Streptacidiphilus albus JL83: one gene and its partner. Each later gene encodes a partner of the first gene's protein in a complex. Links are inferred from orthologs where the notes say so. Each region holds a gene or a part of one and is shown in the gene's direction. Other genes may lie near its edges.

The links.
Region 2: the proteins of uvrB (region 1) and pcrA are in contact, whole or in part, in a crystal structure (PDB 7EGT), measured with the Thermus thermophilus proteins. The link is inferred for Streptacidiphilus albus JL83 from one-to-one orthologs. Residues at the interface, in WP_096411307.1 of Thermus thermophilus: Glu23, Leu25, Arg26, Asp27, Gly28, Glu29, Arg30, Phe31, Arg55, Glu326, Asp327, Phe328, Glu379, Ser382, Gln383, His398, Gly400, Arg401; in WP_096412145.1 of Thermus thermophilus: His654, Arg656, Phe657, Gln666, Asp668, Glu669, Lys680, Arg681, Leu682, Ser683, Lys685, Tyr686, Ala687.

What each region holds. Positions count from the first base shown.
Region 1 is NZ_JQML01000001.1:6,597,456-6,603,345, forward strand. The notes cover bases 1,795-4,724. They hold uvrB (excinuclease ABC subunit UvrB), read left to right. Parts: upstream 1,795-2,170; coding sequence 2,171-4,279; downstream 4,280-4,724. Other genes in these bases: zapE (cell division protein ZapE), read left to right, coding at 1,795-2,081; BS75_RS28890 (TerD family protein), read left to right, coding at 4,372-4,724. In the rest of the region: BS75_RS28870 (hypothetical protein), read right to left, coding at 1-80; BS75_RS28875 (pyrimidine reductase family protein), read right to left, coding at 126-953; more of zapE, read left to right, coding at 1,083-1,794; more of BS75_RS28890, read left to right, coding at 4,725-4,950; BS75_RS28895 (TerC family protein), read left to right, coding at 5,226-5,890. UniProt on the Escherichia coli protein: The UvrABC repair system catalyzes the recognition and processing of DNA lesions. A damage recognition complex composed of 2 UvrA and 2 UvrB subunits scans DNA for abnormalities.
Region 2 is NZ_JQML01000001.1:5,720,642-5,736,987, forward strand. Bases 5,155-8,350 are described here. They hold pcrA (DNA helicase PcrA), read left to right. Parts: upstream 5,155-5,528; coding sequence 5,529-8,150; downstream 8,151-8,350. Other genes in these bases: BS75_RS25110 (RNA 2'-phosphotransferase), read right to left, coding at 5,155-5,423; BS75_RS25120 (esterase/lipase family protein), read right to left, coding at 8,196-8,350. In the rest of the region: BS75_RS25085 (class II aldolase/adducin family protein), read left to right, coding at 91-882; BS75_RS25090 (hypothetical protein), read right to left, coding at 891-1,181; BS75_RS25095 (PspC domain-containing protein), read right to left, coding at 1,178-2,554; BS75_RS25100 (PspC domain-containing protein), read left to right, coding at 2,672-4,069; BS75_RS25105 (LuxR C-terminal-related transcriptional regulator), read left to right, coding at 4,066-4,797; more of BS75_RS25110, read right to left, coding at 4,836-5,154; more of BS75_RS25120, read right to left, coding at 8,351-9,020; BS75_RS25125 (cobalamin B12-binding domain-containing protein), read left to right, coding at 9,344-9,757; BS75_RS25130 (GNAT family N-acetyltransferase), read right to left, coding at 9,815-10,243; BS75_RS25135 (DUF5691 domain-containing protein), read right to left, coding at 10,345-11,901; BS75_RS25140 (SWIM zinc finger family protein), read right to left, coding at 11,898-13,337; BS75_RS25145 (ATP-binding protein), read left to right, coding at 13,576-14,736; BS75_RS25150 (DUF5682 family protein), read left to right, coding at 14,766-16,346. UniProt on the Escherichia coli protein: A helicase with DNA-dependent ATPase activity. Unwinds DNA duplexes with 3'-5' polarity. Translocates on single-stranded DNA with 3'-5' polarity. Initiates unwinding more efficiently from a nicked substrate than double-stranded DNA.

The sequences.
Region 1 (5,890 bases):
TCGTCGCCGTGGAGGGTGGTGATCAGTTCCAGGTCGGCGTTGGAGAGGGTCTTCTCGATCAGAAGTACGGTCGTGAACACGCGTTTCCCTTCAGGCTGGCCTGCCGTACGGAGGATCAGGTTCCGCTAATCGGCATACGCCACGCTACGGGTGTATCGAGCAAAGAGGAAACCTTTCTCCTCAAGTAGCGCAACAAGATCCAGCCGTTCTGCCAGTGCCTCGTGCCCATGTGCGATCCGAGGTGCGTCACCGGCGGCCAGCAGCGGCGCCAGCGAGAGGCAGAGCTCGTCCAGGACCCCGGCCGCCGCCAGCTGCCCGAGCAGGCTCGGGCCGCCCTCGGCCAGCAGCCGGGTCCAGCCGCGCGCGGCGAGCGCCGCGACCGCCGCCGCCGCCTCCACCTGCTGCTCCCCGGCGATGATCACATCGGCCACCCGGGAGACCGCCGCCAGCTCCGTGGCCGGAGCGTCCGAGCAGGTCAGCACGATGGTGGGGGAGAGCGGCTCGGTGAACAGCGGCAGGCTGAGGTCGAGGTCCAGTCGGCGCGAGACCACGGCGATCACCGCTGCGGGGGCCTGCCCGCGCGCGGCGCGCGCTTCGGCGAACTCCGCGCGGGCGCGCGCCGGGCGGTAGCCCTCGGCCCGGGCGGTCTCCGCGCCGACCAGGACGACGTCCGCCAGCGCCCGCAGCACCCCGAAGATCCGCTTGTCGGCCTCCGAGGACAGCCCGTCGGACAGCCCGTCCAGCCGGGCCGCGCCGTCGACGCTGGAGACCATGTTGGCGCGCAGCCACGGGGTCCCCGGGCCGTCGGCCGAGGCGGCGGTGGACGCCGGGTAGGCGTAGACCTCGGCCAGCCCCGCCAGGGTGGAGAGATCCGGGGTGGAGGAGGCCGGCGCGGTGGTGCGCTCGGTGGTGAGGTCCGTCACATCAAGGCCCGTAGGCAGCAGTCGGCGCATAGTCGGGAGTCTTCCACGCGGGCGCGCGCCGTACTCTTGGGTACCGTGCCTGCTGCCGAACTGACGATCACCCGCCCCGGTGACGCGATAGCCCTGACCACCCGCCTGCCGGTGGTGCCCGTGGGCCGGATGGTCGCCGAGATGACGCCGCCGCCGCGCTTCCTGGAGGCGCGTTTCAGCACCTACATCCCGGACCCGGCGCAGCCCAGCCAGACCGAGGCCGTCCGCATCCTGGAGGACTTCGCCGCGACGCTGGGCCGTTCCGGTGGCGACCGCGGCGGCCGCGGTGCCCGGAGGCGCTGGTTCGGCCGCGCCGCCGCCGCGCCCTCCGGCCCCGGCGGGATCTACCTCGACGGCGGCTACGGCGTCGGCAAGACCCACCTGCTGGCCTCGCTCTGGCACGCCGCCCCCGGCCCTAAGGCCTTCGGCACCTTCGTGGAGCTGACCAACCTGGTCGGCGCGCTCGGCTTCCAGCAGGCCGTCGCCGCCCTCTCCGGGCACAGCCTGCTCTGCATCGACGAGTTCGAGCTCGACGACCCCGGTGACACGGTCCTGGTCTCCACCCTGCTCAGCCGGCTGGCCGAGGCCGGGGTCAAGCTCGCGGCCACCTCCAACACCCTCCCCGGCAGGCTCGGCGAGGGCCGGTTCGCCGCCGCCGACTTCCTCCGGGAGATACAGGGGCTCTCCTCGCGCTTCCGCAGCGTCCGGATCGACGGCCAGGACTACCGGCACCGGGGCCTGCCGGAGGCCCCCGCGCCCTACGGCGACGACGTGGTGGCCGCCACCGCCGCCCGGATCGGCCCCGGGGCCTCCCTGGACGGCTTCGGCGAGCTACTGGCACACCTCGCCGTGGTCCACCCGAGCAAGTACGGAGCGCTGCTGGACGGCGTCGAGGCGGTCTGCCTGACCGGTGTGCGACCGGTCGAGGACCAGAGCACGGCGCTGCGGCTGGTGGTGCTGGCGGACCGGATGTACGACCGGGAGCTGCCGGTGATCGCCTCCGGCACCCCCTTCGACCAGATCTTCGGCCCGGAGATGCTGAACGGTGGCTACCGCAAGAAGTACCTGCGCGCGGTGTCGCGGCTGGTGGCCCTGGCCCGGGACAGCGGCAAGGTCGCCGCGGGCTGAGCCGGCGGCGGTCCGGACCGGGGCCGGTCCGGCAGCGGTCGGACCGGGGCTGCGGCCGATTGTCAGTGGCGGGTCGTACGGTTGGTGGCGTGAGACCCATCACCGATCTTGAGCGAACAGTGGCGCCTTTCGAGGTCGTCAGCCCCTACCAGCCCAGCGGCGACCAGCCCACCGCCATCGCCGATCTGGAACGCCGCATCCGGGCCGGCGAGAAGGACGTCGTCCTGCTCGGCGCGACCGGTACCGGCAAGTCCGCCACCACCGCCTGGATGATCGAGAAACTCCAGCGGCCGACCCTGGTGATGGCGCCGAACAAGACGCTGGCCGCACAGCTCGCCAACGAGTTCCGCGAGCTGCTGCCCAACAACGCCGTCGAGTACTTCGTCTCGTACTACGACTACTACCAGCCCGAGGCGTACATCGCCCAGACCGACACCTACATCGAGAAGGACTCCTCCATCAACGAGGAGGTCGAGCGGCTCCGCCACTCGGCCACCAACTCGCTGCTGACCCGGCGCGACGTGATCGTGGTCGCCTCGGTGTCCTGCATCTACGGCCTCGGCACCCCGCAGGAGTACGTCGACCGGATGGTCCGGCTCAAGGTCGGCGCGGAGATCGACCGCGACGCGCTGCTGCGCCGCTTCGTCGACATCCAGTACGCCCGCAACGACGTCGCCTTCACCCGGGGCACCTTCCGGGTGCGCGGGGACACCATCGAGATCTTCCCGGTCTACGAGGAGCTCGCGGTCCGGATCGAGATGTTCGGCGACGAGATCGAGGCGCTGACCACGCTGCACCCGCTCACCGGCGAGGTCATCAGCGAGGACGACGAGCTCTACGTCTTCCCGGCCTCGCACTATGTGGCGGGACCGGAGCGGATGGAGCGCGCCATCGCCGGGATCGAGGCGGAGCTGGAGCAGTCCCTCGCCACCATGGAGAAGCAGGGCAAGCTGCTGGAGGCCCAGCGGCTGCGGATGCGCACCACCTACGACATCGAGATGATGCGGCAGATCGGCACCTGCTCCGGCATCGAGAACTACTCCCGGCACATCGACGGCCGCGAGGCCGGCACCGCGCCGAACACCCTGATGGACTTCTTCCCGGAGGACTTCCTCCTGGTGATCGACGAGTCCCATGTCACCGTCCCGCAGATCGGCGCGATGTACGAGGGCGACGCCTCCCGCAAGCGCGCCCTGGTCGAGCACGGCTTCCGGCTGCCCTCGGCGATGGACAACCGCCCGCTGAAGTGGGAGGAGTTCCTGGAGCGGATCGGCCAGACCGTCTACCTCTCGGCCACCCCGGGACCCTTCGAACTCTCGCGCGGCGACGGCCAGGTCGACCAGATCATCCGCCCGACCGGGCTGATCGACCCGGAGATCGTGCTCAAGCCGACCGAGGGCCAGATCGACGACCTGGTCCACGAGATCCGGCTGCGGGTCGAGAAGGACGAGCGGGTGCTGGTCACCACCCTCACCAAGAAGATGTCCGAGGACCTCACCGACTACCTGCTCAACCTCGACATCCGGGTCAGGTACCTGCACAGCGACATCGACACCCTGCGCCGGGTCGAGCTGCTGCGCGAGCTCCGGGCCGGCGAGTACGACGTCCTGGTCGGCATCAACCTGCTCCGCGAGGGGCTGGACCTGCCCGAGGTCTCGCTGGTCGCGATCCTGGACGCCGACAAGGAGGGCTTCCTCCGCTCCGGGACCTCGCTGATCCAGACCATCGGCCGGGCCGCCCGCAACGTCTCCGGCCAGGTCCACATGTACGCGGACCGGATCACCCCGGCGATGGAGAAGGCCATCAGCGAGACCAACCGCCGACGCGAGATCCAGCAGGCGTACAACACCGAGCACGGGATCGACCCGCAGCCGCTGCGGAAGAAGATCGGCGACATCCTGGACTCCATCGCCCGCGAGGACATCGACACCGGCGAGCTGCTGAGCACCGGCTACCGGCAGGGCGGCGGGCGCGGCGGCCAGGGGGGCAAGGCGCCGGTCCCGGCGCTGGGCGCGGCGGCCAAGCGGGACGCCAAGGGTCTGCCGGCGGCCGAGTTGGCGGACCTGATCGGCGAACTGACGGAACGGATGCACACGGCCGCCGCCGAGCTGCAGTTCGAAGTGGCGGCCCGGTTGCGCGACGAGGTCAACGAACTGAAGAAGGAGCTGCGGCAGATGCGCGAGGCGGGAATGGCCTGAGTCGGCGATCCCGTCGGCAACCAGGACTGCGTAAGGTTCATCCTTGAGGATGGCGGCGACGGAGCCGAAGGCTGGACGGGGAGGGCAGCACCATGTCGGTGAGCCTGAGCAAGGGACAGAGCGTCAGCCTGCAGAAGGCCGGCGGCGGATCGCTCGCCGTGGTGCGGATGGGCCTCGGCTGGGAGGCCGCTCCGCGCAGGGGCCTCTTCGGCAGACGCGCCCGCCAGATCGACCTGGACGCCTCCGCGGTGATGTACGCCGACCGCCGCCTCGCCGACGTGGTCTTCTTCCAGCACCTGGTCAGCAACGACGGATCGGTCCGGCACACCGGCGACAACCTGACCGGTGGCGCGGGCGGGGAGGACGACGAGTCGATCCTGGTCGACCTCGCCCGCGTCCCGGAGCACGTCAACCAGATCGTGTTCACGGTGAACTCCTACACCGGCCAGAGCTTCGCCGAGGTGCGGAAGGCCCACTGCCGACTGGTGGACGAGACCACCGGGCAGGAGCTGGCCCGCTACAGCCTCGGCGGCGGCGGGGAGCACACCGGGCAGGTGATGGCCAAGGTGGTCCGGGACGAGGCGGGGGGCTGGCAGATGGCGGCGATCGGCGCGCCCGCGCGCGGGCGGACGTTCCAGGAGATGCTGCCCGCCATCGAGCCCTTCCTCTGACGCCCCGGGCCCCTGACGTCCCGTGCCGCTGACGATCTGGGTCCCTGACGGCCGTGTCGATTCTTATCCGGCCATTACCCTGCTGTTACCCTGTTCGGACGGAGGGGAGTACCCCCGCTGTCCTCACGGACAGCGCGACGCCCTCGTCAGCACGGCGGTCCCCTGCGGCCGTCCGGTGACGTCGACCCTGCAGCGTACGGACGGTCCCCGTCCGGAGCGGCGGGGCGGGAGAGACCTCCGGCAGCAGCTCTGTCCTGCCGGAGGAACGAATCGTCATGAACGTCTCCCTGTCCATGTGGGCCATCACTGTCGGGGTGCTCATCGCCCTCATCGCCGTCGACTTCCTGATCGGCGGGCGCAAGGCGCACGAGGTCTCGCTCAAGGAGGCGGGGACCTGGTCCGCCGTCTGGATCGCCCTGGCCCTCGGCTTCGGCGGCTTCCTCTGGTGGCACTCGGGAGCCACCCCGGCCGGTCAGTTCTTCGCCGGCTACGTCACCGAGAAGTCGCTCAGCGTCGACAACCTCTTCGTCTTCGTGCTGATCATGGCGAAGTTCGCGGTGCCGACCCGCTACCAGCAGCGGGTGCTGATGATCGGGGTGCTGATAGCGCTGGTGCTGCGCGCGGTCTTCATCGCCGCCGGGGCCACGCTGATCGCGAGCTTCTCCTGGATCTTCTTCCTCTTCGGGGCGTTCCTGGTGTGGACCGCCTGGAAGCTGATCAAGGAGGCCCGGGCGGAGCACTCCGGTACCGGTGCGGCCGAGCAGCCCGAGGCCGACTTCCAGGAGAACCGGCTGCTGCGGGCGGTCGAGAGGCGCTTCCCGACCACCGACGACTACCGGGGCACCCGGCTGACCGTGGTCGAGGGCGGCCGGCGGCTGATGACGCCGATGCTGGTCGTCGTGCTGGCGATCGGCAGCACCGACGTCCTGTTCGCGATGGA
Region 2 (16,346 bases), 870 kb from region 1 along the record:
GGGAACGGCTGGTCCCGGGACCTCTGGTCAACGACGCTACCGGGGGGTAGCTTCCAGAGCGAGGACAGGAATCCGCCGAGGAGAGCCGCCATGACCAACCCGCCCCCCGCCCCCGTACCCATGGACCAACTGCAGTTCGCCCTGCCGCAGACCTTCGCGACCGTCGAGGAGGAGCGGCAGCACCGCAAGGAGCGGCTGGTGGTGGCGCTGCGGCTGTTCGGCCGCTTCGGCTTCGAGGAGGGCGTGGCCGGTCACATCACCGCCCGCGACCCCGAGTGGACCGACCACTTCTGGGTGAACCCCTTCGGCATGTCCTTCAAGCACATCAAGGTCAGCGACCTGATCCTGGTGAACCACGAGGGCCAGGTCGTGGCCGGCCGGCACCACGTCAACCAGGCCGCGTTCGCGATCCACGCCCAGGTCCACGCCGCCCGCCCGGACGTCGTCGCCGCCGCCCACAGCCACTCGGTGCACGGCAAGACGCTGTCCTCGCTGGGCGAGCTGCTGGAGCCGCTGACCCAGGACGTCTGCGCCTTCTACGAGGACCACGCGCTGTTCGACGACTACACCGGCGTCGTCCTGGACGTGGAGGAGGGGCGCCGGATAGCCAAGGCCCTCGCCGGCCACAAGGCGGTCATCCTGCGCAACCACGGGCTGCTGACCGTCGGCGACAGCGTGGACGCCGCCGCCTGGTGGTTCATCACCATGGAGCGCTCCTGCCAGGTCCAGCTGCTGGCCAAGGCGGCCGGCAAGCCGGTCCACATCAGCCACGAGAACGCGGTGGTGACCCGCGAGCAGCTCGGCAACGACCTGGTGGCCTGGATCAACTACCAGCCGCTGGCCCAGCAGGCGCTGCGCACCGAGCCCGACATGTTCGAGTAGCGGTCGTCCTACCGGAACGGGCGATCGAAGCCGGTGGGGTCGTACGGCGCGTACTCGGTGCCGCCGTCGGAGGACTCCGGCGCCGGCTCCGACGCCCGCTTCTCCCCGCCCCGGTCGCCCGCCATCCGGTACAGCGCGGCGGCCAGCCCGCCGGCCCCCAGGGCGATCAGCACCAGCGGGATCACCAACTGCCCGTCCACGCGCACCATGCCCGCCGACTCCAGCAGGTAGAGCACCGCGACGGCGACGAAGGCCACCCCGGTGACCAGCGAGAACAGATCGAGTCGATGGCGCCTCACTGGGTGACCTCCACTTGTCCCGCCCCGACCGACAGGTCGAGGTCGATCGTTCCGTACTCCGCCGCACCGCCCGCGTTCAGCGTCTCCGTCCGGGAGGCGGAGACGCCCCCGCTGCCGTCGCCGCCGGGCAGGACCACCGCGCCCGCGCCCACCTTGGCGGTGATCACGATCTCGGGCCCGGTGGGCAGCTGCACCCGGAGCAGCCCCGCGCCCAGGCTCGCCCTGGTGTGCGCCTGCTGTCCGGCCCCGGGCCGCACGTCGGCCAGGTCCAGCGTCGCCTGACCGGAGCCCAGCTGGTAGGACGGCGCCAACTGGCCGACCGCCGCCGGCGCCCAGCGGATGTGCTGGAACGAGGTGCGCAGCGGTACCGGGCTGGCGCCCACCGCCGCCACGGCCAGGGTCAGCAGGGTCGCCCAGAGCACCAGGCCCCGGCCGCGTCCCCAGCGGGTGCCGACGATCAGTCCCAGGCCGAGCACCAGCAGGGCGGCGGCCAGCACCGCGAGCAGGCTCACGCCGTGGTGGGTGCGCACGCCGACGGCCCACATCACGCCGCCGGTGATCACCGCGAGGCAGAAGAAGACCGAGCCGAGCGCCGAGCGCCTCCGCCGGGGCGGTTCCGGCCGCTGCTCCCGCTGCCGGGGCCCGGGGTCCGGGGCCGCCGGCGGCTCCGGCGGCGGCACCCGGAACGGGCTCGGCTCCGGATCGGCGAGCGGCGGCGGTGGCGTCGTCCCGGGCTTCAGCAGCGGGTCCAGCCGCTGCCACCAGGCCGGGGCGGGCGGGGCGATGGCATCGGTCGCGATCACCGCGGTCGTGGCCGTGGCCGTGGCAGCGGTGGCGGCCGGCCGTGGCGGCTGCGGTTCGCCGGCCGGGGCCGACAGCGGGGCGTCGGCCGGAGCCGAGGCGTCCGCGACCGGCGGTACCGGCCTGGCCTGGAACCGGTCCGGGTCGTAGCGCAGCGCGGCGAAGGCCAGCAGCGCGATCAGCAGCAGCGGGAACAGGTGGTCGCTGTCGCCCATGTAGGAGAAGAAGATCCCGGTGCCCAGCACCGTGACCAGCACCGCCCCCAGCGACTGGCCGTCCACCCGCCCGGACATCAGCCGCTTCAGCTCGCTCGGGCCGTCCTGCTCGACCGGGATGATCAACCAGGCCAGCCCGTAGATGAACAGGCCCACCCCGCCGGACAGGCAGAGCACGGCGACGACCACCCGGAACACCACCGGGTCGATGTTCAGATGGCGGCCGAGTCCGCCGCACACCCCGGCCACCACCCGGTGGCTGGTGCTGCGTTCCAGCGGCGGCCGGGTCGGCGCGCGCGGTCCCTCCGGTGGCTCTGCCGTTCCCGACTCCGGTGCGGGCGGTGTCTCCTCTGTCATACCGCCATCCTCCGGCCCGCCCGCCGCTGCGCCCATCCGTCATCTCCCTGGTCCGACCCTGAGGCCAACCCTGACACAGCTCGGGGCAACGACAGGGAAGGTTCCTGCGCAACCCTGATGCCCGGCACACCCCGACCGTGTGACGATCAGGGGGTGGCAGCAGCAGACCTCACCCCCGAGAGCACCGAAGCCGAGCCCGTGCGCATCCGGAAGCTCTACCGGATCCCCGAGGGACGGATGATCAGCGGGGTGGCCAACGGGCTCGCCGCCCACCTCGGCGTCCCGGTCTTCTGGGTGCGCGCGGCCTTCGTGGTGCTGCTGCTCGGCAACGGCCTGGGTGCGCTGCTCTACGCGGCCTTCTGGTTCGCGGTGCCGCTGGGCATCCGCAGCGTGCCCAGCTACTGGCAGCAGGGCAGTGTCGGGCCCTACTCGCTGGTCAAGGAGGAGCGCGGCTGGCGGCGGGTGCGCCGGGCGCTCCAGCAGACCCTCCAGGGCGAGCCGCTCGGCGGTCCCGGGCCGCGCCCGCGCGCCGGTGAGGCCGAGGCGCACCGGGGGCCGCTGCTGGCCCTGATAGCACTGGTCGCCGGCGTCCTGGTGCTCTTCAACACCCTGACCAAGCAGTCGAGTTCGCCCTACATCTGGCCGTTCCTGGTGGCCGGGCTCGGGGTGGCCGTGGTCTGGCGGCAGGCCGACGACGCCCGCTGGGCGCGCTGGTTCTCGCTCGGCGACGGCAAGCGGAACTCGGCGCTGCTCCGGCTCTGCGCCGGGGTGGTGCTGGTCGCCGCCGGGGTGGTCGGCTTCCTGGTGGAGTCCGGCTCCATCGGCGACTTCGCCAAGGTCTTCCAGGCCGTGCTCGCGGTCCTGGCCGGGGTGCTGCTGCTCGGCGGGCCCTACATGCTGCGGATGTGGCAGGACCTCAGCGCCGAGCGGCGCGAGCGGATCCGGGCCCAGGAGCGGGCCGAGGTCGCCGCGCACATCCACGACTCGGTGCTGCACACGCTGACCCTGATCCTCCGCAACGCCGACGACTCCAAGGAGGTCTCCCGGCTGGCCCGTGCCCAGGAGCGGGACCTGCGGCAGTGGCTCTACCGTCCGTCCGGTCCCGGCGAGTCCGCCGGCGCGCCGGCCACCCTGGCCGAGTCGATCCGCGCGGTCGCCGCCGAGGTGGAGGACCTGCACGGGATCCCGGTCGAGTTCATCCACGTCGGCGACTGCCCGATGGACGAGGGGCTCGCCGCCCAGGTCCAGGCGACCAGGGAGGCGGTGGTGAACGCCGCCAAGTACGGCGGCGGCGAGCCGGTCTCGGTGTATGCCGAGGTCGAAGGGAATACGGTGTGGGTGTTCGTCCGTGATCGCGGGCCCGGTTTCGACCTGGCCTCGGTGCCGGAGGACCGGATGGGCGTGCGCGGGTCGATCATCGGCCGGATGCAGCGGCACGGCGGGCACGCCCGGGTACGACCGGCACCGGCCGGCGGTACCGAGGTCGAACTTGAGATGGAGAGGGCCGAGGGATGACGGGCGGGGAAGAGAGCACCGAGGGAACCGCGGCCGTCGGCCGCCGGGCGCGGGTCGTCCTGGTCGACGACCACCGGATGTTCCGTACCGGCGTGCGCGCCGAGATCGGGCAGACCGAGGCCACCGGCGTGGACGTGGTCGGCGAGGCGGACGATGTCGAGCAGGCCGTCGCGGTGGTCACCGCGACCAGGCCGGACGTGGTCCTGCTGGACGTGCACCTGCCCGGCGGCGGCGGGGTCGAGGTGCTGCGGCGCTGCGCCTCGCTGATGCCCGGCGGCACCGCGCCGGCGGACTCGCCCGAGGGCGCGGGGGCGGTGCGCTTCCTGGCGCTGTCGGTCTCCGACGCGGCCGACGACGTCATCGGCGTGATCCGCGGCGGCGCGCGCGGCTATGTCACCAAGACCATCACCGGCACCGACCTGGTGGACGCGATCTTCCGGGTCGCCGACGGCGACGCGGTCTTCTCACCCCGACTGGCCGGCTTCGTACTGGATGCCTTCGCCGCGACCGACACCCCTCCGGTCGACGAGGACCTGGACCGGCTCACCACCAGGGAGCGCGAGGTGCTGCGGCTGATCGCGCGCGGCTACGCGTACAAGGAGATCGCCAAGCAGCTGTTCATCTCGGTGAAGACGGTCGAGAGCCATGTCTCGGCGGTGCTGCGCAAGCTCCAGTTGAGCAACCGTCACGAACTGACCCGCTGGGCGACCGCCCGCCGACTGGTCTGACCGACCTGGATCCGCCGGCTCCGGGTTCAGCTCCGGGTTCAGCTCCGGTCGCCGGTCCGGGCACCGTGCCCGCCGAGGTACTCCGACGGGACCGCGTCGGTCAGCCAGACGCCGTTGGCACTGACCCGGAACCGGTGGCCCGCGGCGGCCATCCGGGCCGCGTCCACCACCAGCACCACCGGGCGACCCCGGCGGGCGCCGACCCGGCCGGCCGTCTCCCGGTCGGGGGAGAGGTGCACGGCGTGCCGCTGCATCGGGCGCAGCCCCTCGCGGCGGATGGCGGCCAGCGCGCCGGGGTGGGTGCCGTGGAACAGCACGGCGGGCGGTTCGGCCTCGGCGTAGCCCAGCTCCACCTGGACGCTGTGGCCCTGGCTGGCCCGGATCCGGGTGCCGGTGGCGTCGAAGGCGAAGCGCTGCTTGTCGTTGTCGGCCACCACGCGGTCCAGCCGGTCCCGGGTCATCGGCCGCCGGTGCGCGGCCAGCGCCGCCAGCAGTTCGTCGACGGCGACCCAGCCGCCCGGGTCGAGGGTGAGGCCGATCCGGTCGGGTTCGTGCCGGAGCACCAGGGAGAGGAAACGCGACTGCTTCACCGTCTGTGCGGTGTCAGGGTCGTTCGAATGTGACATGTCCGATGACGGTACGGAGTCGCCGCAGGCGCTGTCTCCCGGTTTTTGCGGCGGCTGCCGGCTTTTGGAGAGGGCTGTCGGCGGGGCGGCCTAGACTCGGAGACGATGAGCAGCCTCTTTGACGACATCCCCCTGCCCGGCCTGGACGCCCCGGGTGACGCGCCGTACGACGACGCCCCCTTCGACGGCGCGCCCTTCGACGACGCCCCCTACGAGGAGGAGCTGCCCGCCGACCTGTTCGCGGGCCGTTTCGACGCGCCGCCGCCCGGCCGGGACGCGTTCCACCGCGACGGCGCCCCGCGCACCGTCGTGGATCCGGTGCAGCTGCTGGACGGGATGAACCCGCAGCAGCGCGAGGCCGTGGTGCACGCCGGGTCGCCGCTGCTGATCGTGGCCGGCGCCGGTTCGGGCAAGACCCGGGTGCTGACCCACCGGATCGCCTACCTGCTCGCGGCGCGGGGGGTGCAGCCGGGGGAGATCCTGGCCATCACCTTCACCAACAAGGCCGCCGGTGAGATGCGCGAGCGGGTCGAGGACCTGGTCGGCCCCCGGGCCAAGGCGATGTGGGTGTCCACCTTCCACAGCGCCTGCGTCCGGATCCTGCGCCGCGAGAGCAAGCTGCTGGGCTTCACCTCCAGCTTCTCGATCTACGACTCGGCCGACTCCCAGCGGCTGATGGCGCTGTGCTGCCGGGACCTGGACCTCGACCCCAAGCAGTTCCCGCCGAAGTCCTTCACCTCGAAGGTGTCGAACCTCAAGAACGAGCTCATCGACGAGGAGACCTACGCCGGGCAGGCCGAGAACCCGATGGAGCGGAAGCTCGCGGAGGCCTACACCCTGTACCAGCGGCGGCTGCGCGAGGCCAACGCGCTGGACTTCGACGACATCATCATGACCGCGGTGCACCTGCTGCAGGCGTTCCCGAGCGTCGCCGAGTACTACCGCCGCCGCTTCCGGCACATCCTGGTGGACGAGTACCAGGACACCAACCACGCCCAGTACACCCTGGTCCGGGAGCTGTCCGGGGGCGCGGCCGGCTCCGGGCCCAAGATGACGGTGGACGGCGAGTACGTCAATCCGGCGGCGGCCGGGCTGGCGTCGGTGCCGCCGGCCGAGCTGTGCGTGGTCGGTGACGCGGACCAGTCGATCTACGCCTTCCGGGGTGCGACCATCCGCAACATCCTCGACTTCGAGGAGGACTACCCGAGCGCGACCACGATCCTGCTGGAGCAGAACTACCGCTCCACCCAGACCATCCTGAGCGCCGCCAACGCGGTGATCGAGCGCAACACCAACCGCCGGGCCAAGAACCTGTGGACGGCGGGCGCGGACGGCGCCCGGATCGTCTCCTACGTCGCGGACGACGAGCACGGCGAGGCCCAGTTCGTCGCCGACGAGGTCGACCGGCTGTGCGACGCCGGCGACGCCCGCCCCGGCGATGTCGCGGTCTTCTACCGGACCAACGCCCAGTCCCGGGTGTTCGAAGAGGTGTTCATCCGGGTCGGGCTGCCCTACAAGGTCGTCGGCGGGGTGCGCTTCTACGAGCGCAAGGAGGTCAAGGACGTCCTGGCCTACCTGCGGGTGCTGTCCAACCCCGAGGACACGGTGCCGCTGCGGCGGATCCTCAACGTTCCCAAGCGCGGGATCGGCGACCGTGCCGAGGCGATGATCGACGCGCTGGCCCAGCGCGAGCGGATCTCCTTCGCCGAGGCGCTGCGGCGCGTGGACGAGGCATACGGGATGGCCGCGCGCTCGGCCAACGCGGTGAAGAAGTTCAACGAGCTGCTGGCCAAGCTGCGCGGCGTGGTCGACTCGGGCGCGGGTGCGGCGGCCGTGCTGGAGGCGGTGCTGGAGGAGACCGGCTACCTGGCCGAGCTGCAGGCCTCGACCGACCCCCAGGACGAGACCCGGGTCGAGAACCTGCAGGAACTCGCGGCCGTGGCCCTGGAGTTCGAGCAGGCCGAGGCGGCGGCCGAGGCCGCGCTCGCCTCGGCCGAGGGGGAGCTCGACGCCGAGGACCCCGACGCCGAGCCGGTGGCCCGCGGCCTGGCCGGCTTCCTGGAGCGGGTGGCTCTGGTCGCCGACTCGGATCAGATTCCGGATGATGAGGGGGGCGAGAACAAGGGCGTCATCACGCTGATGACGCTGCACACGGCCAAGGGGCTGGAGTTCCCAGTGGTCTTCCTCACCGGCATGGAGGACGGCGTCTTCCCGCACCAGCGTGCCCTCGCTCAGCCCAAGGAGCTGGAGGAGGAACGCCGACTGGCGTACGTCGGGCTGACCCGGGCCCGCGAGCGGCTCTACCTCTCCCGCGCCGTGCTGCGCTCGGCCTGGGGCCAGCCCTCGTACAACCCGGCCTCGCGCTTCCTGGAGGAGATCCCGCCGACGCTGGTCGACGAGAAGCGCTCGGCCGCCTCGGCGGCGCCCTCGGCCAGGGGCGGCTTCGGCGGCTCCTCGCGCGGCTCGTCCAGCGGTCTGACCAGCGGCTTCGGCAGCGGCTCGGGCAAGCGGGCGGCGCCGGCCGGCTGGGGCAGGAGCGCGGGCCGGATGAAGGACCGCCCGGCGGTCTCGCTGGCCGTCGGCGACCGGGTCACCCACGACCGCTTCGGTCTCGGCACGGTCGTCGCCGTGGCCGGCCCGGCCGACGACGCCAAGGCCACCATCGACTTCGGCACCGAGGGCACCAAGCAACTGCTGCTCCGCTACGCCCCGGTGGAGAAGCTCTGAGCCCGGCCGTCAGGTACTGGTCGTCCGTCAGGTACTGGCCGTCCGTCAGGCGGTGAGCCGTTCGGCCGCAGTGAGTCGGACGGCGGGGGCGGGCGGGTTCGACAGGCGCTGCCGGAGCAGGGCCAGCACCTGGGGATGGACCGGCAGCGAGACATGGCCGGCCCCGGCCACCCGGATGTTCTCCACCAGCAGGTCGGGGTGGAGCAGCCGGGCGCTGCCGGGTGGCAGCACCAGCGGGTCGAAGTCGCCCCAGAAGCAGAGGAACCGGGTGTCGCAGTCCGGCGCGGGGGCGCTCAGCGTCCGCAGCGTCCGGCTGCCCGGCAGGAGTTGACGGGCCAGCGGCAGCGGATGGAGCAGCAGCGCGGTGGGGGTGCCGCTGTGCGGGGTGCCGAGGGTGGCCACCGTGTGGACGTGCTCGGATCCGCCGAGGTGCTGGACGTAGTAGCGGGCGATCAGCCCGCCGAGGCTGTGGCCGACCACCGCGACCCGCTCACCCCCGTACAGCTGCCGGGTGCTGACCACCTGTCGGCCGAAGCGGACGGCGGCGCCGTGGACGTCCGCGGTCAGCGGGCTGTAGCCGAGGGCGTGCACATGCTCCCAGCCGTGGCTGCGCAGTGAGCGCCGGAGCAGGGTGAACACGGCACGGTTCTCGAACAGGCCGTGCAGCAGCAGCACCGGGGCGTGTCCGGGCGGGGCCGTGCCGGTGCGCCGGGACGGCTGCGGCGGGTGGACGCAGGTCGGGGCCGGCGGCGGCCAGCGGCCGGGGGTGAGGCCGGTCGGCGCGAGCAGCAGTTGCCCGGCGAGGGCGGCGGTCTCCAGCCCGGCGGCGCGGACGAGGTCGACGGTTCGGCGCAGAGGGATGCAGCTCACGGCTCCGGACTCCCAGGTGCAGGCGGACGCAGGGGCCGGCGGACAGGTCCCGTGGTCGGACGGACAGGGGCGCACGGTGCCGGGTGAAGTGGGTGGGCACGGGTGGATTGCGGCCGGGCGGCGCCGGGTCCAACGTGCGGTGAACGTTGGTTCCGGTGTGATTCTCCCCTCGGTCGGGGCCGTGAAACGGCGCAGGGGCAGCGCGGACGATAACCTCCGCCCTAGCGATGCGAACGACTGTTAACGTCGGGCGCACGGGGCAGAACCAGGAAACGGACGCGGAAACCCGGTCGGGGTCGTCCGCGCTGACGCAGGAGGCAACGATGGGTGTGTCCGGACCGATCCGTGTGGTGGTGGCCAAGCCGGGCCTGGACGGCCACGACCGCGGGGCCAAGGTGATCGCCCGGGCGCTCCGGGACGCGGGTATGGAGGTCATCTACACCGGGCTGCACCAGACCCCGGCGCAGATCGTGGACACCGCGATCCAGGAGGACGCCGACGGCATCGGCCTGTCGATCCTCTCCGGCGCGCACATGACCCTCTGCGCCAAGGTGGTGGAGCTGCTCCGCGAGCGCGAGGCGGAGGACATCAAGCTCTTCTGCGGCGGCATCATCCCGGAGGACGACATCCCGCTGCTGAAGGAGATGGGCGTGGCGGAGATCTTCACCCCCGGGGCGTCGACCCGGGACGTGGTGGCCTGGGTGGTCGGCCATGTGGGCTCGGGCGCGGCGGCGTAGCGGCCTCCTGGTTCCGTCCCGCCGCCCCTGTCGGGCGGCGGGACGGAACCGGCGCCGCTAGCTGCCCAGGGCCATCCAGCGTTCGGGCTGGGCGAGTGGCTCGAAGCCCGCCTTGGCGTAGACCCCGTGGGCGTCCGCCGTGGCCAGCATGATGCGGCGGAGGCCGTACGGGGCGAGGTGGTCCCGGACGCCGGCGGCCAGGGCGGTGCCGAGGCCCTTGCCGCGTACGGCGGGTGAGATGAAGACGTCGCAGAGCCAGGCGAAGGTCGCCCGGTCGGTGACGACCCGGGCATAGCCGACCTGGGCGTCGGAGGCGCGGTCGTAGACGCCGAAGTTGAGCGAATTGGCGATGGCGCGGTCCTGCTTCGCGCGGGGGCGGCCGAGGGCCCAGTAGGAGTCCAGCGACAGCCACTGGTGGATCAGTTCGGCGTCGAGGCGGGCCGGGTCGGTGGAGAGCTCGTAGCCCTCCGGGAAGTCGATGGTCATGGGGCATCCAAGCAACCGGAGCTTTCGGAGGGCCACCGGATATCCGCTCCGAACAGCGGACGCCAGGGACCGAACACCGGAGCCCGGGCACCGTACGCCGGTCACGGCCGGGTCGGCTCGGCCAGCTCGGCCAGCATCGTGGTGCGGAGCCGGAGGGTCGCGCCGAGGCGGCCGAAGGTCTCCTCCCAGGCGGGGGAGGCGTTCACCGCCAGGGCCGCCAGCTCCTCGGCCATCTCCGGGGCGAGGCAGCGCTCGGTCACGCCGATCACCCCGCTGTGGCTCCACGGGTAGCCGCCGGCGGCGGCCACCCCGGACAGCGCCGCCAGCACGGCCCCGCCCAGTGCCGCCGGCCATGGCGCCGGGCAGGCGACCAGCAGTTGGAAGGTCTCGGCCAGACCGTGCCGCCGCACGTACCCGGCCGTCCAGCCGGCCCGCTCGGCCGGCTCCAGCACGGTCAGCAGCTTCGCCGCCGTGCCCACCGGGGCGGGCTCCCCGGCGGTCAGGGACAGCAGCGCCCGCGCCCAGTCGCGGTCGTTCTGCCGGACGGCGGCGCGGGCCCAGGCGTCCCGCAGGTCCTGCTGCCAGGTCTCGGAGACCGGCAGGGCCAGCACCGCCTCGGCCGGTCCGATCCGTTCCGCCCAGACCGCCAGCGGGGTCGCGGCGACGGTCTCGCCGAGCCAGAAGGCGCGGTCCGAGCGCCCGGTCGGCGAGGCGGCCGGGATGCCGTCCCGCTGCATCGCCGCGTCGCAGGCCGTCGGCGGATGGACGGCCAGTCTGGGCCCGTCGGCCGTCTCCGCCAGACTGACGGCGGCCAGGGCGCGCTCGGCCATTCGACCGGCCAAGGCCGAACCGGGCAGGGTGGACAGCAGCTCGGCGGCGGTGAGCCGGACGTTCTTGGCACGGTCGCTCAGCGCCGCCTCCAGAAAGGGCTCGTCGGCGGCGGACAGCCCCTCCTGGAGGGCGTCCAGGAACAGCAGCCGGTCCTCGCCCCGCTCGCTGCTCCAGCTCCCCTGCAGCAGCTCCAGGGCGGCGGCGGGGTCGTGCCGGCGCAGCTGGGTGAGGTGGGTGACCCGCTCCGCGAACAGGCCCTCCTGCCAGAGCACGAAGTCCGGTGCGGTGGCGGTGCGGCCGGGGACGGGCGTTCGCAGCACGAAGCGCCAGTCCTGGTTCTGTTCGGCGAGCCAGCGGCCCAGGGGCCCGGCCAGCACGACCGCGTCGCTCCGCAGCTCGCTCCGGGAGCGGGCCGCGTCCAGCAGCGCCGGGACCAGTGCGGCGGGGCAGCGGTAGCCGTGGGTGCGGGCGGCGGCCAGCCACTGGGGGAGCAGTTCGTTGAGGTTGGCGAGGTTGCCGCCGCCCGTGCCGCCCGAACCGCCGTCCCGGGTCGGCAGCAGCAGGGCGAGCCGGACCCGGGCGGCGTCGGACAGCTCCGGCCGGGAGTCCGGACCGGGGCCCGGCGGAGCGGCGGCGGCCGGGCCGGGCCGGAGCCCGGCCCGGCGGGCCCCGGCCTCCAGCGCCGCCCGGTCGAGCAGGTCGGGGGGCGCGGGCAGCGGGCGCCGGTCGGTGCCGAGCAGGGCGGCGGTGACCAGGTCGGCCCAGCCCACCGTGGCTGCCGGGGCCACCCGGGCGTCCGGGGCGATCGGGTGCGGGGCTGTGGTCATGCGGTGACCCCCAGGATGCGGGTGCGGGTGGCGTCGGTGCCGGCGTCGGCGTCGGCGGCCTCGGGGGCGTCGGCGTACCAGGCGGTGATCGGGGTGAAGCCGCGGTGCCCGCATTCGCCGAAGAGCGTCAACGGACGGCCGGCGGAGACGGCGGCGAGCTTCCACAGCCCGTGGACGGGGGTGCTGCGTCGGTCCACCGGTATCGACAGCGGGACCGGTCCGCTGTGGTCGGCGAGGCTCCAGCCCAGCGGTCCCGGCACCGGTACGACCCGGTCCAGGACGACCGGCCAGGACTCCAGCCAGGGATCGTCGCCGAGGGCCCGGCCGTAGGCGTCCAGTGCGTCGTCCAGGCTCACCCCGGCCGGGACGGCCTCCGCCGGGTCGGGTGTCCGGGGCGCGGCGAAGCGGGTGCCCAGGGCGGCCCGCAGCGGCCGGGCGCCGGGGTGGAACGCCAGTTCGGCCTCGATCAGGAGGCCGGTGGGGAGGGCCAGTTCGGGGGCGACCCCGGGACGGCCGAAGGAGAGCAGCAGGGCGGAGCGCCCGCTGTCCCGGCCACGCAGCCAGATCCGACGGGTCGTCAACCGCTCGTCGGCGGCCTCGCTGCTGCCGAGTACCAGCCAGTGGTCGCGGACCAGTGACCCGCGCAGCAGCTCGGCGGTGTCGACGGTGAAGCCGACGCGGGCGCGGACCGTCGCCGCCAGCGGCTCGGGCAGGGTGTCGACCCGCCGGTAGCCGGCGGCCAACAGGTGCAGCAGGCCGTACTCCTCCAGCAGCCGGGACGGCCATCCTGGACCGGACGCGGGGACCGCGCCGAGCTCCCGGGCCCGCGCGGCCAGCCCCGGGGCCTGGGCGTCGACCATCCGGGCGGCGACCTCCCCCCAGCCGGCGGCGCCCTGGGCGGGCGCGTCGGCCAGCCCCGACCGCAGCTGGTCGGCCAGCCGGTCCTCCAGCTCGGCCGCCCCGGCGGCCACCCGGGCGGACCGGCGGGCCAGCCGCCGGTCCGCGGCGAGCCGGGCAGCCCGTTCGGCGGCGCCGTCCTCCGTTCCGTCCGTGTCCGTTCCGTCCGCGTCCGTGTCGGCGGTGGCCCGGGCCGTCTGTTGCCGGGCGCGCAGGCCGCGGGCGTTCAGCCAGTCCCGGGCCCAGTCCGGGGCCGCCGTCGCACCGGTGGTGTGTGCGGACCAGAGCAGCAGCAGTCCGAGGGCGTGCTTGCAGGGGAACTTCCGGCTGGGGCAACTGCACTGGTAGGCCGGGCCGCTGAGATCGACGACGGTCCGGTACGGGCTGCCGCCGCTGCCCTGGCACTGGCCCCACAGGGCGGCGTCGTCCGAGCCGGTGACCGACCACGGCGCGGGGTGCGAGAGTTTGGTCGCCGCCTTGCGTGACGAGGCGTCAGGGGCGAGCGAGAGAACGTGTTCGGGTGTCCAGCGATCCTCCATGGCAACGACGGTAGACGCCGGGTCCGACAATTCCTTCGGGCTGACGTTCCCGCAGGCCACAGCCGTCCGGCGGAGGGCCGGGGGCGATTGTCAGTGGTGCGGTGCAGAGTGGTTCTCGCAGTCGACGGGATGCGCCGGCGTCCCCTCGGCTGCCCGATTCCGACGTTGAGTCCATCCGTCTGTCGCTCGTTCTTCCTTACTGGGACTGCCCGTTCGTCCGATCGCCCTGGGGGTTGCCATGACCACGTCCACTGCCACGTCCACTGCCGCGTCCACTGCCGACGGCGGCACCGCCGCCGCAGGCGGGACCGCTGCGGCCGAGACGCTCCGGCCGCACGCGGAGACCGCCTACGCCGCCGAACTCGCGGCGCTGGCCGCCGCCGACGACCGGCCCCGACCGGCGCGCTGGCTGCTGTCGCCCTGGGCGGTGGCCACCTACCTGCTCGGCGGCACCCTTCCCGACGGGACGGTGATCACGCCCAAGTACGTCGGCCCGCGCCGGGTGGTCGAGGTCGCCGTCACCACCCTCGCCACCGACCGCGCCCTGCTGCTGCTGGGCGTGCCCGGCACCGCCAAGACGTGGGTCTCCGAGCACCTGGCCGCCGCCGTCAGCGGCGACTCCACCCTGCTGGTCCAGGGCACCGCCGGGACGCCCGAGGAGGCCGTCCGCTACGGCTGGAACTACGCCCGGCTGCTGGCCGAGGGGCCGAGCCGGGCGGCGCTGGTGCCCAGCCCGGTGATGCGGGCCATGGCCGGGGGGATGACCGCCCGGGTCGAGGAGCTGACCCGGCTCCCCGCCGACGTCCAGGACTCGCTGATCACCATCCTGTCGGAGAAGACCCTGCCGATACCCGAGCTGGGGGAGGAGGTCCAGGCCGTCCGCGGCTTCAACCTGATCGCCACCGCCAACGACCGGGACCGGGGCGTCAACGAGCTCTCCAGCGCGCTGCGCCGGCGCTTCAACACCGTGGTGCTGCCGCTGCCGGCCTCGTTGGAGGACGAGGTCGAGATCGTCGCCCGCCGGGTCGGCGAGCTCGGCCGCTCGCTGGAGCTTCCGGCGGTGCCCAGCGGTTCCGCCGAGATCCGACGGGTCGTCACCGTCTTCCGCGAGCTCCGGGACGGGGTCACCACCGACGGCCGGACCAAGGTCAAATCCCCCACGGGGAGCCTGTCCACGGCCGAGGCCATCTCCGTGGTCACCAGCGGCCTGGCCCTGGCCGCGCACTTCGGCGACGGCGTGCTGCGCCCCGGCGACATCGCCTCCGGGCTGCTCGGCGCGGTCGTCCGCGACCCCTCCACCGACCGGCTGGTCTGGCACGAGTACCTGGAGAGCGTGGTCCGCGAGCGCGAGGACTGGAAGGACTTCTACCGCGGCTGCCGCGATGCCGAGCAGCGCTGACCAGGGTGGGAGGAGTGGAGGAGACCGCGTTGACCAGTCAACAGGAGACCGTTAGCCGGAACACCGATGGCCAGGACGCCGAGGGCGTCGTGCTCCTGGGGGTGCGTCACCACGGCCCGGGATCGGCCCGGGCGGTGGCCGCCGCACTGCGGCAGTACAGCCCCGACGCGGTGCTGATCGAGGGTCCGCCGGAGGCCGACGCGCTGCTGTCCTTCGCCGCCGAGAAGGGCATGGAGCCGCCGGTCGCGCTGTTCGCCCATGTCGCCGGGGAGCCCGGGCGCGCGGCCTTCTGGCCCTACGCCGCTTTCTCGCCCGAGTGGGTGGCCCTGCGCCATGCCCTGGACCACGAGGTGCCGGTCCACTTCATCGACCTGCCGGCCGCGCACAGCCTCGCCCTCGACCAGCCGGACCAGCCCGACCAGCCGGATCGACCGGACCAGCCGGAAGCCGAGTCGCGGCCGATCGACCGGAACGACCGGACCGACCGGATCGACCCGATCGCCGAACTCGCCCGCGCCGCCGGCCGCGAGGACGCCGACCAGTGGTGGGAGGACGTGGTCGAACACCGGACGCCGGAGGCCGGCGCGGACGCGCTGGCACCGTTCCGGGCACTCGCCAAGGCCATGGCCGAGCTGCGGACCGACGCCGCGGTCGGCCGCGACGCGCTCCGCGAGGCCCATATGCGACGGCAGTTGCGCGCCGCCCGCCGGGCCGGCCACCGCCGGATCGCCGTCGTCTGCGGCGCCTGGCACGTTCCCGCGCTCGCCGGGAGGCACTCCGCCGCTGCTGACAACGGACTGCTCAAGGGTTTGCCCAAGGCCAAGGTGGAGTTCACCTGGGTGCCCTGGACCCATCGTCGGCTCGCCCGGTCCTCCGGGTACGGCGCCGGCATCGCCTCACCCGGCTGGTACCGGCACCTCTTCGAGAGCCGGGACCACCTGATGGAGCGTTGGCTCACCGGCGTCGCCGCACTGCTGCGGGGCGAGGACCACCCGGTCTCCTCGGCCCATGTGATCGAGGCGGTCCGGCTGGCCGAGACGCTGGCCCTGGTCCGCGGTCGTCCGCTGCCCGGCCTGGCCGAGGCCACCGACGCGGTCCGGGCCGTCCTCTGCGAGGGCTCCGACGTGCCGCTGGCGCTCATCCACGACCGGATGGTCGTCGGCGACGTCCTCGGCGCGGTCCCGGACGGCGCCCCGGTGGTCCCGCTGCAGCGCGATCTGACGGCGCGGCAGCGGAGCCTCCGGCTGCGGCCCGAGGCGGTCGAGCGCGAGCTCGACCTGGACCTGCGCAAGGACACCGACGCGGCCCGCAGCCGCCTGCTGCACCGGCTGCGGCTGCTGGACATCGGCTGGGGGACGCCGGTGGACTCGCGCACCGCCTCCACCGGCACCTTCCGCGAGAGCTGGCGGCTGTCCTGGGAACCGGAGCTCGCCGTGGCCGTCGCCGAGGCCGGGATCTGGGGGACGACCGTGGAGACGGCGGCCGGCGCCCGGGTGGCCGACCGTGCCACCGGGGCGGCCTCCCTCGGGGAGGTCACCGCGCTCGCCGAGGACTGCCTGCTGGCCGACCTCCCGGACGCGCTGGCCACCGTGCTCCGGGCGCTCGCCGAC